2 regions of the Vreelandella hamiltonii genome follow, and region 1 is predicted to be linked to the other one. Evidence: predicted binding sites of a transcription regulator. Region 1 holds the regulator's gene; the other holds the start of a gene.
What was found. The regulator LexA, encoded in region 1, represses DNA repair genes until DNA is damaged. The targets are predictions, from matches to a motif close to TACTGTNTANNTANACAGTA.
Positions count from the first base shown of each region.

Region 2: a site for LexA is predicted at 2,755-2,774, ahead of IE061_RS02650 (S24 family peptidase). Genes of this name have one in related genera too.

Region 1 is NZ_BMXO01000015.1:63,125-70,365, reverse strand. It holds gene IE061_RS14440 (TetR/AcrR family transcriptional regulator) at 1-585, opposite strand, end outside; gene lexA (transcriptional repressor LexA) at 810-1,487, shown strand; gene IE061_RS14430 (energy-coupling factor ABC transporter permease) at 1,522-2,193, opposite strand; gene purU (formyltetrahydrofolate deformylase) at 2,217-3,071, opposite strand; gene IE061_RS14420 (ribonuclease J) at 3,346-4,944, shown strand; gene moaE (molybdopterin synthase catalytic subunit MoaE) at 5,013-5,492, opposite strand; gene moaC (cyclic pyranopterin monophosphate synthase MoaC) at 5,496-6,290, opposite strand; gene mobB (molybdopterin-guanine dinucleotide biosynthesis protein B) at 6,295-6,855, opposite strand; gene IE061_RS14400 (uracil-xanthine permease family protein) at 6,879-7,241, opposite strand, start outside.
Region 2 is NZ_BMXO01000001.1:534,962-542,202, reverse strand. It holds gene oadA (sodium-extruding oxaloacetate decarboxylase subunit alpha) at 1-162, shown strand, start outside; gene IE061_RS02660 (sodium ion-translocating decarboxylase subunit beta) at 176-1,498, shown strand; gene IE061_RS02655 (IMPACT family protein) at 1,588-2,205, opposite strand; gene IE061_RS02650 (S24 family peptidase) at 2,235-2,654, opposite strand; gene ccmA (cytochrome c biogenesis heme-transporting ATPase CcmA) at 2,915-3,535, shown strand; gene ccmB (heme exporter protein CcmB) at 3,582-4,298, shown strand; gene IE061_RS02635 (heme ABC transporter permease) at 4,313-5,056, shown strand; gene ccmD (heme exporter protein CcmD) at 5,053-5,307, shown strand; gene ccmE (cytochrome c maturation protein CcmE) at 5,297-5,806, shown strand; gene IE061_RS02620 (heme lyase CcmF/NrfE family subunit) at 5,865-7,241, shown strand, end outside.

The DNA of each region.
Region 1 (7,241 bases):
GATCAAGTCGCGTACCGTCACCTGCTCTTGATAATCCTTGGCGGCGATATCGCGCAGTGCATCCAGGCCAGACAGAGTGAAAATCACCGTGCCCAACATGAAGTGCAGCCGCCAGAAACGCTCGGCATCTGGCAGCTCGGGGGTCGCCCGCCGCACCAGCTCCGTGAAGCGCGTGAAGACATCGCCATACTGCTGCTGAATGTAGCGACGCAGGTGTCCTTGCGCCTGGCTGTAAGCCAGCCCCAGCAGCCGCATGAACACTTTCAGGCTATGCCGCTCGGCAGGCACGGCCAGCACGGTGGTGGCCATGGTTTCCAGCAGCACCTCCAGAGGAATGGCCTGGCCCTCGTAGCGCGCTTCCAGCTCGTCGAGCGCAGTATGGAAGCGTTCGGAGAACGGGTCCAGGTAGCGGGCAAATACCGCCTGTATCAGCGCTTTCTTCGACCCGAAGTGATAATTGACGGCAGCAAGGTTGACCCGCGCTTTGCTGGTGATATTGCGCAGTGATGTCTCGGCAAACCCCCGCTCTGCAAAGAGCACCTCTGCCGTATCCAAAATACGTGTGACCGTATCCGACTGGGCCATAGCGCCCTCCCAAAACAGGTGTTTAAAACATGGCGATCGCGTTGGCGAATAGTATGCCATTCCCCCTGCTGGCTCAAACGATTATCCCGCTCAAGGTTCAGGCCGCGTGCCCCGGTACGGATTGCAACTCATCATGTACTGGACAGAGCAACATACTGTATACTTAAACACATACTGATTTTACGGACATGTAGCGACTGTCTTTTCACTGTTTGGAGTCTGATATGTTACGCCCACTCACCGCACGCCAGCAGCATGTATATGATTTTATCGTGAAGACCATGGGCGAGCTTGGCTACCCCCCTACCCGCGCCGAAATCGCCAAGGCGCTGGGCTTTCGTTCCCCCAACGCCGCCGAAGAGCATCTGCGCGCCCTGGAGCGCAAAGGTGCCATTCGCATCATTCGCAATACGTCACGCGGCATTCGCCTGCCCAACCAGGAGCCGCTCGACGCCACGCCCCCGGCAGCCGAGCCTGCCAGCGCCGCCAACGATGCCACGCCCAGCGGGCTGCCGGTCATTGGCGAAGTCGCGGCAGGCAGTCCCATTCTGGCAGCGGAGCATATCGACCGTTACTGCCCGCTCCCTGCAGAGTACTTCACCCCCAAGGCCGACTATCTGCTGCGAGTTCGCGGCCTGTCGATGAAGGACGTGGGCATTCTGGAAGGCGATCTGCTGGCGGTGCATCGTACCGACCGCGTGCGTGACGGTCAGATCGTCGTCGCGCGCCTGGAAGACGAGGTCACGGTCAAGCGTTTTAAACGCCAGGGGCATCACGTCACGCTGCTCGCCGAGAACGAAGACTTCGCCCCCATCGAAATCGACCTGAGAACTCAACAGCTGGATATCGAAGGCGTCGGGGTAGGCGTCATCCGAGGCGGGAACGGCCAGGCACTGGGCTAAAATACTGGGCCAGGGCACTGGACCAAGCCACCGCCTACTGCATATCGATGTAACGATGGTCGTTGAACGTGGCGACCCAGTGCGGGTGGTAGACCAGCAAGATACTCAGCAGCATGCCGGTGATGAAGGCTTCCGAGGGCATCAGCAAGGGTAAAAAGCGGGCATACTCCTGAGCCAGATAAATCGCTTCAGGGTCGGTGCCCGCCACCAGAATCAGCCCCACGGCCGCCAGCCCGCCTCCTAGCGTGGCCAGCGCAGCACCGAAAAAACCGCAGGCAAACAGAAACACCATCAGGTTGTCCGGCAAGCGGCGATCCACGATACGCCATACCACCCCCGTGATCACGGCGGGCACCAGTCCCGTCACCAGCACGTTGGGCCCCAACAGCTCCCAGGCATTGCGCCCGATCACCACCATCGCCACGTTGAGCAGCAGGTTGCTGATCAAGGCCAGGGGCACCTTGAACACCAATGTCATCAGCACCGTGAACACCAGATGCAGGGTCAACCAATCGACCGCCTGGGCCCGCAGCTGCCACATCAGCATCACGGCAAGCGTCGCGGCCATCCAGCGATGCTGCAAACCGGTATCTTCCAGCAGCGGATGCCAGGGGCGCTGCCAAAGCACCCACCCCAGCGCACCTGCCGACACCAGCCAGGTAACCAGCAGTGCCCAGGTGGCCAGCACGCTTTGTGCAAAGGACATGGCGCCCCTCCCCGGTGGGCGAGTTAGCTGAACACGACGGTCTTGTTACCGTGAATCAATACGCGGTCTTCCAGATGCCAGCGCAGGCCGCGGGCCAGCACGGCTTTTTCCACATCACGGCCAAAGCGCACCAGGTCGGTGGGCGTATGGCAGTGGCTTACCCGATGGATATCCTGCTCGATGATGGGCCCCGCATCCAGCTCTTCGGTCACGTAATGGCAGGTGGCACCGATCAGCTTGACGCCACGCTCGTAAGCCTGGTGGTAAGGCTTTGCCCCGGCAAAGGAGGGCAAGAAGCTGTGATGAATATTGATGACGCGCCCGGCATAGCGCTCGCACAACGAGGGGGGCAGTATCTGCATGTACCGTGCCAACACGACACAGTCGGCCCGTGCCGCATCGATCTGGGTTTGTACCTGATCGAAAGCCGCCTGCTTGTTGGCCGGGTCAACCGGCACGTGATGATAAGGAATGCCGTACCACTCGGTGAGCGAACGCATGTCGTCATGATTGGAAATGACGCTGACGATATCGCAATCCAGCTCGCCTGCCTGCCAGCGATACAGCAGATCCACCAGGCAGTGGGATTCCCGCGACACCATCAACACCACGCGGCGGCGCTTCTGGGTGTCCACCAGTGACCACTGCATATCGAATTCGGCGGCGACGGGTTCGAACGCCGTGCGCAGCGCCTCGGCCGACATGCCCAATGAATCGGCGAGAATTTCGTAACGCATGAAAAAGCGACCCGTCTCCAGGTCGGAGTGCTGGCTGGCCTCGGTAATCGAGCCGCCCTGCTGGGCAATGAAGCTGGAAACACGCGCCACGATGCCCACCTGATCCGGGCACGACACAACTAAACGGTAATAATGAGACATCAATGAACACTCTTGCGTATGTAACGGCACGTTCGCCAGGGACTTACCTGCCGACAGGCAAGCCTCACCAGGCGCGCTAGTGTAACGCAAGCGCTGCGACCAAGCACTGTGGTGCAGTGCCGCGATGATTGTTACAGGCCCCTCCCTTCCCGTATAGTTAAGAGATTACTTCCCAGGCTTTTCATGACCGATGCATCCACCACGCGTTCAACTTCGTCCCCGTCGCCGCCCGCCCCTGCACCTGCTTCCGCTAGGTGGATGCGGTGAAATTGGAATGAATCTTACGCTGTATGGATACGACGATCAGTGGATCGCCGTCGATTGCGGCATGATGATTCGTCAGGATCTGCCCAACTCGCCGCTGCAGGTACCCAACACCGACACCCTGCAGACCCTCGGTATCACGCCTGCCGCGCTGTTCATCACCCATGGTCATGAAGACCACATCGGCGCCGTGGCCTGGCTATGGCCGCGCTGGGGCTGCCCCATTTTTGCCACCCCGCTGGCAGCGGGCCTGCTGCGCCACAAGTTTGCCGAACACCAGCTCAGCAGCGCTGCCATCGAAATCATCGAACCCGGCGATGCAGTTGAGCGCGGGCCCTTTACCCTGCGTTACTTGAGTGTCACCCACTCCATACCTGAAAGCTGCGCCATCATGATGCAGGCAGGCGACTATCGGGTTCTGCACACAGGTGACTGGAAACTGGACCCGGAGCCGCTCATCGGTGCGCCGGTGAATGCCGCCCATTTCCGCGCGCTGGCCCCTCTGGACCTGGTGGTGGGTGACTCTACCAATGCCCCCATGCCAGGGCAGTCGGCCAGCGAAGGCGATGTCGCCAAGGCACTGGCCAGCACCCTTGCGAAGTGCAAGGGGCGCGTCGTGGTGTCGTGTTTCGCCAGCAACCTGGCGAGGGTTCTGGCCATCGGGCGTGCCGCACAAGCCTGCGGACGCCGCGTCAGCTTGATGGGCCGCTCCATGGAGCGCATGGTGAGCGTGGCCAGAGGGTTGGGCTACCTGGACGATTTTCCGGCACTGGTACCGCCCCACGATCTTGGCTATTTGCCCCCCGAAGAAGTCGTGATCATTGCCACGGGCAGTCAGGGTGAGCCACGCGCTGCGCTTCAACGACTGGCGCAACGCCGTCATCCCTTCGTCGACCTGGAGCCCGGTGACAGCGTCATTTTTTCCGCCAAGGCCATCCCGGGCAATGAGCGCCCCATCGAACAGCTTAAAAAACGTTTGTTACAGCTGGGTGTCGACCTCTTCGATGAAAACAATCATCCCGAGCTGCATGCCACAGGGCATCCAGCCCAAGAAGAGCTCAAGAAGCTTTACCAATGGGTACGCCCAAAAGCCCTGCTACCCGTGCACGGTGAAGCTCGACATCAGCAGGCCCACCAGGCACTGGCCGAACAGCTGGGCATCAGCGCGCCCCTTGCGCCGGTCAATGGCGACATGATCGCGCTGGACAACCAGGGCCTGCGCCTGGAAACACGCCACCCCCAGCCACCTTGCATCGTCGATCAAAACAGCGTGAGGCCCCACCCCGGGCTCGAGCACCAGACTCCCGGCGCACGGCGCGGGAGCCTGTTTCTGGCACTACCAGTGACCGCCACCGAGACCGGCTGGTGGCGCATTGGACGGATGATGCTGGATACCACGGGAGCCAGCCCGCTGGATGAGGAGAGTTTCAGCGATTGGCTGGACGAGCAGTTGGAAGAGATCGAGGCCGAGACCCTGGCAGACTTGCGCCAGGCGCTGCAACCGCGCCTGATGCACTGGCTGGCCAACCACCTTCAGCACATGCCTGAGGTGCACCTGCAGATCATGGCCGCCGATATGCCGACCGTGGAAGAACTCGATCGGCAGTAGTTCATGCGGTAGTTCATGCAAAAATTCATGCTAAAGTTCATGCCGAATTCAGCAGGCCCAAGCGCGGGTCATGACCAGCGCTCGGCATCCTGCTGATCGGTTTTGCGCTCCTTGACCCAATACGTCCCCTGGCGTGCGCGCTCCTTTTTCCAGAACGGCGCCTGGGTCTTGAGATAGTCCATGATGAAGTCACAGGCCAGGAAGGCATCCCGGCGATGCGCACTGGCGACCAGCACGCGAACGATAGGGTCACCTGGCGCCAAATCTCCCACCCGATGAATGATGCGCACCGCCTGGAGCGACCAGCGTTGCCAGGCCTGCTCGGCGATCTCCATCAGGCTGCGCTCGGTCATTCCGGGGTAATGCTCCAGCGTCAAGCCCAGTACATCGGGCGACTCGTTGAAGTCGCGCACCAGCCCGGTAAAGCTGACCACCGCGCCGATATCCGTGCGACCCTGCAGCGCCTGCTCGTAGCCATGCGCCATGGAGAAGCTGTCCTCGGTGACCTCGACCACGAGCGCTTTATGCGGATGCTCAAGCAGCGCCATGGCTTAGCCTCCCGTGACCGGTGGGAAGAACGCCACTTCGTCATCGTCGGTAATGCGCGAACTGTCGCTGGCCATGACCTGGTTGATGGCACATAACGTACGCTGATCGGACAACAGCGCATAGCGCGCATCCTGAGCGCTGAGCGCCGCCTTCAGGCCCGCGACGTTGCGGCTCGGCAAGCGATCCAGATCCACCGACACATCGCTTTCCCCGACCCGCTCGCGCAGCTCGGCCAGAAACTTGACCCGCACGCAGGGAGATGAGCAACGCTCCCCAAGGCTTACTTCCCCCGAAGCCCCTTCGCCGGTCACGATGGGCGCGGGCATCAGGCGCTGGTAATCTCCCCGGCTGCCCCCCTGCTTGCTCTCCAACTGCACGGCTTCGATGCGCATCTCTTTATCGACGGCCTTGCACATGTCATACAGCGTCAGGCAGGCCACGGACACGGCCGTCAGGGCCTCCATCTCTACCCCCGTCCGGCCATTCAGGCGGCACAGCGCCGTAACGTTGACCCAACCGTTGTCGTGGTCGATCTCGAAGTCCACCGACACCTTGGAAAGCGCCAAGGCGTGGCACAGCGGTATCAGCTCATGGGTACGCTTGGCCGCTTGAATACCGGCGATGCGCGCCGTGGCCAGCACATCACCCTTGGGCAAGGCACCGTCCGTCAGCAGCTGAAGCGTCTGAGCGCTCATCACGATTCGTCCAGAGGCGACGGCCTCTCGGCGTGTCTCAGCCTTGTCGCCAACATCGACCATGTTGGCTTCGCCTTGGGCATTGAGGTGGGTTAACTGCATCGTGTCACCTTTTGCTATCAATCAGAGAGTGGCGCTGCTCGGCAGCCCAGTCGAACACCCAGCGGGCAATACCATCAATGTCGTCGAGGTTCAGCCGCATCACATCCTCACGCAGAGGCACAGGCGCCGCGCCACTCAGCGCAACGCCCACTCCATGCGGGTCATCGAGGATGTGCGCATCGCCAATGCCCTCTCGGTAGAGCACCAGCTTGGCGATGGGCCAGGCTTTGAAACCTTCGACGATGACCAGGTCAGGTGCATGCGGTGCCATGAGCGAAAGCAGATACGCCAGATCCGGCTCTTCCTCTGTCGGCATATCCATCATCAGTGCCAGGCGGCGACTCGATGCCACCAGCATCGGGGCCGCTCCGGCCTTGCGCAACTGGTAACTATCCTTGCCGGGCTGATCCACCTCGAACTGGTGATGGGCATGCTTGATCACCGCCACCGACAGGCCAAGTGCTCGCAGCCGAGGCAGCAGCTGTTCGAGCAGAGTGGTCTTTCCCGTCCCGCTCCACGCGGCGACGCCCAGCACCGGAAACGCACAGTTTGGTGGCTCTTTCATGGCATACCTCGTCAACTGAGCGACTATTCGCCCTCTTTCTCTGCAGGCAACAGCCAGTTTAACGCAATGCCCACCAGGGCTGCCAAACTTACGCCCTGCAAGGTGAATTGACCACCCCCGAACTGCATGCCACCAATGCCGAAGACCAGAATCAGCGACACCACCACCAGATTACGCGCCGCCGTCAGCGACTGCCCTGCGCGCACCAGGGTATTCATGCCCACCACGGCAATCGAGCCAAACAGCAGAGTCATGATGCCGCCCATCACTGGACCGGGAATGGTTTGCAGCAAGGCACCCAGCTTGCCGACGAATGCCAGCACGATAGCCAGCACGGCGGCAATCACCATGTATTTCGGGTTGAACGCCTTGGTCAGCGTCACCGC
Region 2 (7,241 bases), on a different contig from region 1:
GTACGCCCAGGCGACCAAGTGGCCGAAGGCGATGTGGTGATTATCCTGGAAGCCATGAAGATGGAAACCGAAGTGCGTGCCAGCAGTGCCGGTACGGTATCGAAAGTCAATGTCAGCGAAGGCGATAGCGTCGCTGTTGGCGATGCACTGATTGAGCTTTAAGGGCAACTCGGGAATGGATAAATTAATCACCTTATGGGAAGGCTCCGGGCTCTATAACCTGGAGCTTGGCCAGGCGGTCATGATTCTGGTAGGGCTGGGGCTTTTGTACCTGGCGATCTACAAGAAATTCGAGCCGCTGCTGCTGGTGCCGATTGGTTTCGGTGGCATCCTGGCCAATATTCCGGAAGCTGGGCTGGCCATTTCGGCGCTCGATCAGGCCATCGAGGTGGCCAAGCCTGCCGTGCTGCAACAGATGGCGGCTGCGCTGGGCGTTACCCTGGACCCTTTGGCGGGTGTCGAGGGATGGCGTGAGGTGCTGAAAGCTGTCGCTCACGATACGGCGGCCTACGATCAGCTACGTGTGGCCAAGGACATTGCTCTGGGCGCGGGCTACAGCGATGGCATGCTCTACAGCTTCTATCGTGTTGCCATTGCCTCGGGCATTGCACCACTGCTGATCTTCATGGGCGTAGGTGCGATGACCGACTTTGGTCCTCTGCTGGCCAACCCGCGTACGCTGTTTCTGGGGGCGGCCGCCCAGTTCGGGATTTTTGCCACGTTGTTTGGTGCAGTGCTGCTTACCTCTCTGGGCGTCATGGACTTTTCGCTCAATCAGGCGGCCGCCATCGGCATCATCGGTGGGGCGGACGGGCCTACGTCGATCTATGTGTCCAGCGTCCTGGCGCCAGAGTTGCTGGGGGCCATTGCCGTCGCGGCCTATGCCTACATGGCGTTGGTGCCACTCATTCAGCCGCCGATCATGCGGCTGTTGACCACCGAGAAAGAGCGCAAGATCACCATGACGCAGCTGCGTCCGGTCTCCAAGCTTGAGAAGGTGATCTTCCCGCTGATGCTGCTGATTGCCGTCGCGCTGTTCTTGCCGGATGCGGCGCCGCTGCTGGGCATGTTCTGCTTTGGCAACCTGATGCGTGAGTGTGGCGTGGTGGAGCGGCTGTCGGACACCGCGCAGAATGCGTTGATCAATATCGTGACCATCATTCTGGGCTTGTCCGTGGGCTCCAAGCTGATGGCCGACAGTTTCCTGACGTTCGAGACGTTAGGGATTCTGGGCCTGGGCATCGTTGCCTTTGGTATCGGGACGGCGGCGGGTGTATTGATGGCGAAGCTCATGAACATGGTCAGCAAGATGCCCATCAACCCGTTGATTGGCGCGGCTGGCGTCTCGGCGGTGCCGATGGCGGCGCGGGTTGCCAACAAGGTGGGGCTGGAGGCAAACCCGCATAACTTCCTGCTGATGCATGCCATGGGTCCGAACGTGGCCGGGGTGATCGGCTCGGCGGTGGCTGCCGGGGTCATGATCAAGTACCTGGGATAGAACTGGTACTTGGCGATAAAACTGGGCTGAGCCCGAGTCTGAGCCCTTTCACGGCTTGCCGAGCTTTCATCGGCAGGCCGTGAACTTACTTACAGCGCTTCGAACGCCACGGTCGTTTTCAGGCGATTCTCCAGGCTGCCGATATCCAGCGCTACATCGCTGGGCCAGCCGATGGTCAGGCACACGCCATGCCCATCGTATTCAGCCTGTTCCACAGGCAGTGCCTGCTCTTCACACCAGGCTCGGGCCTGCGCTTCATGGGCGAAGCCTACGCGTAACCGATAGCTGTCGCGTTCGATCACTTCCCGAGTGGGCAGGGTTTCCAGCCCTGCATTGACGGCCTGGGCGTAGGCTCTGGCCAGGCCGCCGGTGCCCAGCTTGGTGCCGCCAAAGTAGCGAATCACCACGCAGCCCACTTCTCCTAACTGGCTGCCTTGCAGCGCCTGGAACATGGGCCGTCCCGCCGTGCCACCCGGTTCGCCGTCATCCGAAAAGCCAATGCGGGTCTGCTCCCCTGGTGGGCCGGCGATAAAGGCGGTGCAGTGGTGGCTGGCATTGGGGTGGGCCAGTCTGGCGGCCTGCAGCAAGGCGTCGAAGGCGCTGGGGCTGGGGGCGTGGCATAGCCAGGTCAGAAACTGGCTTTTCTCTACCTCGGTCTCGGTGGAGTGCCACGCCTCGGGGGCAATGTCGGGAACGTGGTAACGCAAGCAGGACTCCTGGCCAACATAAGCGCGAATCAGTGGTGCCGAGTCTGCCGGGTGTGGTGCGCCACGCCCATGACCATGCCCAGCACCTGGATGTCGCCATTATGCAGGAATAGCGCGGGCACTGCTGTATCTTCGGGGCACAAGTGCACCCCCAGGCGGGTAATCGATAAATGGCTCAAGGGAAGCTGGCGATCGTTGATGGTCAGGGTCGCCGTTTCCTGCTGGGTGTCGTGCTGATGCCGGTGGATAATGACCAGATCACCGTCGAAGAGCTGGCTGGCCTGCAGGCGGTCGCCGCGAATGCGCAGGGCATAAGTGTTGTGCCGGGTCACTTGACCGTCCTGGTTTGCCTGGCGGGGGTGAGGGGCAAGGCGCTGGCGCACGTTGGACGGTGGCAGCGGTTGAGAAGGTACGTGAGACGTTACCTGAGGGGCGAGGCAGATCGTCATTGTGTGTTCTCCCATGCAGCGCCTGTGCCAAGGCGGTCGAGTGAGTGAATGGACAAACGGGATTTGATGGGTGTCTATTCATACAGTGGTTACAGTATAAGCCTGTTTTTGCATACAGTGCTAGTGCTGTTTGACGCGTCGCTTTTATGGCGAGAGCTTGAGCTGTGTCATGCTGCGACCCCTGGCCGCAGAGGGTGACTGGCGAGAAAGCGCCTTTCAGTGTAGAGTTCGACCCAAAATTAATGCGTCTGGAGAGTCTTTTGAGCCTGTGCCTGCAAGCCCGACAACTGGCCTGTGAACGCGATGATCGTTGGCTGTTTGAAGGACTTGACCTCGACATCAAGGGCGGCGAGATCGTCCGCATCGAAGGCCCCAACGGCAGTGGTAAAACCACGTTGTTGAAGATTCTCTCCGGCCAACTGACCGACTACCGTGGCGAGCTATTCTGGAACGGTGCCCCCATGCACCAGACCCGTGAACATTTTCTCGCAAACCTACTCTATCTAGGGCATGCCCCCGGCGTTAAAGCGGGTCTCACGCCGTTGGAAAATCTGGCGTGGTATCAAGCGCTCAATGGTGAAAAAGGCAGCGATAAACAGCGTGAACAAGCGCTGTCCGAGGTTGGTCTTGCGGGCTTTGAAGATGTCCCGGCAGGGCAGCTTTCCGCTGGTCAGCAGCGCCGTATTGCCCTGGCCAGGCTGACGCTGACGCCGCGCGCGCTATGGGTCCTGGATGAGCCTTTCACGGCGATTGACCGCCACGGTGTCATGGCGTTGGAAGCGCAGCTGGTCGCACATGCCCAGTCTGGCGGCTGTGTTCTGGTGACGACCCACCATGCACTGACCGAATCATCGGTGCTGAGACGTATTCAGCTGGGGTAAAAAGGAGTCAGCGTTGCAACGTTCACACGCCCTATCTTCACACGCCCTGTCGAGTGCTCCTGAGGTGGTCCTGCATACACCGCAGGGGGGGCTTGGAGTGGCCATTCATGCCACGCTCAAGCGCGACCTGACGCTGATGCTGCGGCGCAAGGGTGAGGTGCTCAATCCGCTGGTGTTTTTTGCACTGGTCATCACGCTGTTTCCCATTGGCATTTCGCCTGACCCTGCCTTGCTGGCCAGCATCGCGCCAGGACTGCTGTGGGTAGCGGCGCTGCTGGCGGCCCTGCTGTCGCTGGATAGCCTGTTTCGCAGCGATTACGAAGACGGCAGCCTGGAGCAGCTGCTGCTGGCCCCCCAGCCGCTGGCGGCGCTGGGGCTTGCCAAGGTGGCCGTGCACTGGCTGTTGACCGGGCTGCCGCTGGCGCTGATGGCGCCGGTGCTGGGCATCATGCTGTCGCTGCCAGCAGGCAGCTACGGGGTGCTGGCGCTGTCGTTGGCGCTGGGCACCGCGAGCCTGAGCCTGATAGGGGCCATTGGCGCAGCGCTGACCGTGGGGCTGGCCAAGGGCGGGGTACTGCTCTCCCTGCTGGTACTGCCGCTGTATATCCCGGTTCTGATTTTTGGGGCAGGCGCGGTGCAGGCCGCCATTCTGGGTGATGGGATGGCCGCTCACCTGGCCATACTGGGAGCGCTGCTGGCGGTGTCGCTCATGCTGGCACCCTGGGCGATTGCCGCGTCGCTACGCATCAGCATTAACGGTTAAAGGATGGGAAAACCATGTGGGGCTTTATAAACAAACTGCGATCTCCCAAGTGGTTTTATGCGATCAGTGCCAAGCTGCAACCCTGGTTCTGGGTGGCAGCCGCGCTGTTGCTGGCCGTGGGCACCGTATGGGGGCTGGTGTTCGCTCCCGCCGACTACCAGCAGGGCAACAGTTTTCGCATCATCTACGTGCATGTGCCTGCTGCGTTTCTGGCCCAGTCCATCTTTGTCTCCATGGCCATTTCCGGGCTGGTGTTCATGGTCTGGAAAATCAAGGTCGCCGACATGCTGGCCACCGTGATTGCCCCGCTGGGTGCCGCCATGACCTTCATCGCGCTGTTTTCGGGCGCCGTCTGGGGCGTGCCCACCTGGGGCACCTGGTGGATGTGGGATGCTCGGCTCACCTCGATGCTGATCCTGCTGTTCCTCTATCTGGGGGTCATCGCCCTGCGTGGCGCCTTCACCAGTCGTGACAGTGGGTCGCGGGCGGCTTCCGTGCTGGCCATGGTGGGCGTCATCAATATCCCGATCATCAAGTACTCCGTCGATTGGTGGTACACCCTGCACCAGCCGGCCACGTTCACCATCACCGGGCGCGTGGCCATGCCGATGGAAATGTGGGCGCCGCTGCTGATCATGGTGCTGGGCTTCTACAGCTTTTTTATTGCGCTTGCCTTGATGCGTACCCGCAGTGAAATTCTGCGCAGGGAAGCCAACAAGCGCTGGGTGCGTGAACTCGCCGAGGAGGTGGGCCAATGACCTTTGCCTCGCTAAACGAATTCTTTGCCATGGGCGGCCACGGTCTCTATGTATGGGCTGCCTGGGGCGTAACTGCGCTTCTGATGTTGGGGATCCTGCTGCACGCTCGCCTGGAGCGGCGGCAGTTGATCAAGGTCGTCAAACGCCGCATGCGTCGTGAAAAGGCGCAGCGCACGGCTTCCCCCTATAGCGCTACGCCTGCGCAGAACCCGGTTAACTCTGCTCAAGGGGATGTTCGCAATGACGCCTAAACGCAAGCAAAAGCTGTTTATCTTTCTGGGACTGGTCTCGCTGACCGCCATCGCCGTGGGGCTTACGCTGTATGCGCTGCGCGCCAACATCAATCTGTTCTTCAGCCCGGTACAGATCGCCCAGGGAGATGCTCCTCTGGATCGCCAGATTCGTGCCGGTGGCATGGTCAGAGAAGGCTCGGTACTGCGTGACCCCGACAGCCTCGACGTAGCGTTCACGGTGACCGACTACGTGGACGACGTCGAGGTCTACTACAGCGGCATCCTGCCCGACCTGTTCCGTGAAGGGCAGGGCGTGGTGGTGGTGGGCCAGCTGCAGGCCGATGGCCGACTCTACGCCGATAAAGTGCTGGCGCGTCACGACGAAAACTACATGCCGCCGGAAGTCGCCCAGGCACTGGAAGAGGCTGGCTACTCGCCCGCTGATTTCCAGGCCAAGGCCGCCGAAGTGGGTAAGCGCCTGGAGCAGCAGGGCGTTCCACAAGCAAGCGATTACTAACGGCTTACCCCTGCACCATTCGGTAATGCCTAATGCCTAATGCCAATGCGGAGCGCTCATGCTGATTAAAATGATTCCTGAAATTGGCCACTTTGCGCTGGTCATCGCGCTATTGATGGCGATCGTGCAGGCCGTGATGCCACTGCTGGGAGCCGCCACCCGCCGCCCCCTCTGGATGGCCTATGGCTACCCCATGGCAACCGGCCAGTTCCTGTTCGTGGCCATTGCCTACCTGTGCTTGACCACCAGCTACATGCTGGATGATTTCAGCGTGGCCAACGTGGCCAACAACTCCAACTCCCTGCTGCCCTGGTACTACAAGTTCAGCGCCGTCTGGGGCAACCATGAAGGTTCGGTCCTGCTCTGGAGCCTGATGCTGGCAGGCTGGGGCTATGCGGCCTCGGTGTTCTCCAAGGAGTTGCCTCGAGACATGGTGGCCCGGGTGCAGAGCGTCATGGGCATGGTGTGTGTCGGCTTCCTGCTGTTCATCCTGATGACCTCCAACCCTTTCGAGCGGCTGCTGCCCAACATGCCCGCCGACGGCGCTGACCTGAATCCGCTGCTGCAGGACTTCGGGCTGATCGTCCACCCGCCGATGCTCTACATGGGCTACGTGGGCTTCTCGGTGGTGTTTGCGTTTGCCATTGCGGCGCTGCTGGGTGGCCGCCTGGATGCTGCCTGGACCCGCTGGGCGCGCCCCTGGACCAACATTGCCTGGGCGTTTCTGACCGTGGGTATCGCGCTGGGTAGCTGGTGGGCCTACTACGAGCTTGGCTGGGGCGGCTGGTGGTTCTGGGACCCGGTGGAGAACGCTTCGCTGCTGCCTTGGCTGACGGGCACGGCGCTGGTGCACTCGCTGGCGGTGACCGAGAAGCGCGGCTCGTTCAAGAGCTGGACCGTACTGCTGGCCATCTCGACTTTCTCGCTCTCCTTGCTGGGTACGTTCCTGGTACGTTCGGGCGTGCTCACCTCGGTCCACGCGTTTGCCAACGACCCGTCCCGTGGCTTTTTCATCCTGATGCTGCTGGCCATCACGGTCACCCTGTCGCTGCTGGTATTTGCCCTGCGTGCTCCGCGGGTCAGCCACAAGGTGGGCTTCAACTGGCTCTCTCGTGACTCCTTGCTGCTGATCAACAATGTCCTGCTGGTCATCATGACCGTGACGGTACTGCTGGGCACCGTGTATCCGCTGATTCTGGATTCGCTGGGGCTGGGCAAGATCAGCGTCGGGCCTCCCTACTTCAATGCCCTGTTCGTTCCGCTGACCGTGGTGATGTGTATCTTCATGGGCCTTGGCCCGCTGGCCCGCTGGAAGAGCATGAGCGGCAAGGAACTGTGGCGCAAACTGTGGCTGGCGGGCGCTGCTTCGCTGGCGCTGGGCATCGCCATGCCGCTGGTGTATGGCCGTGAATGGAACCTGTGGGTAGCGCTGGGC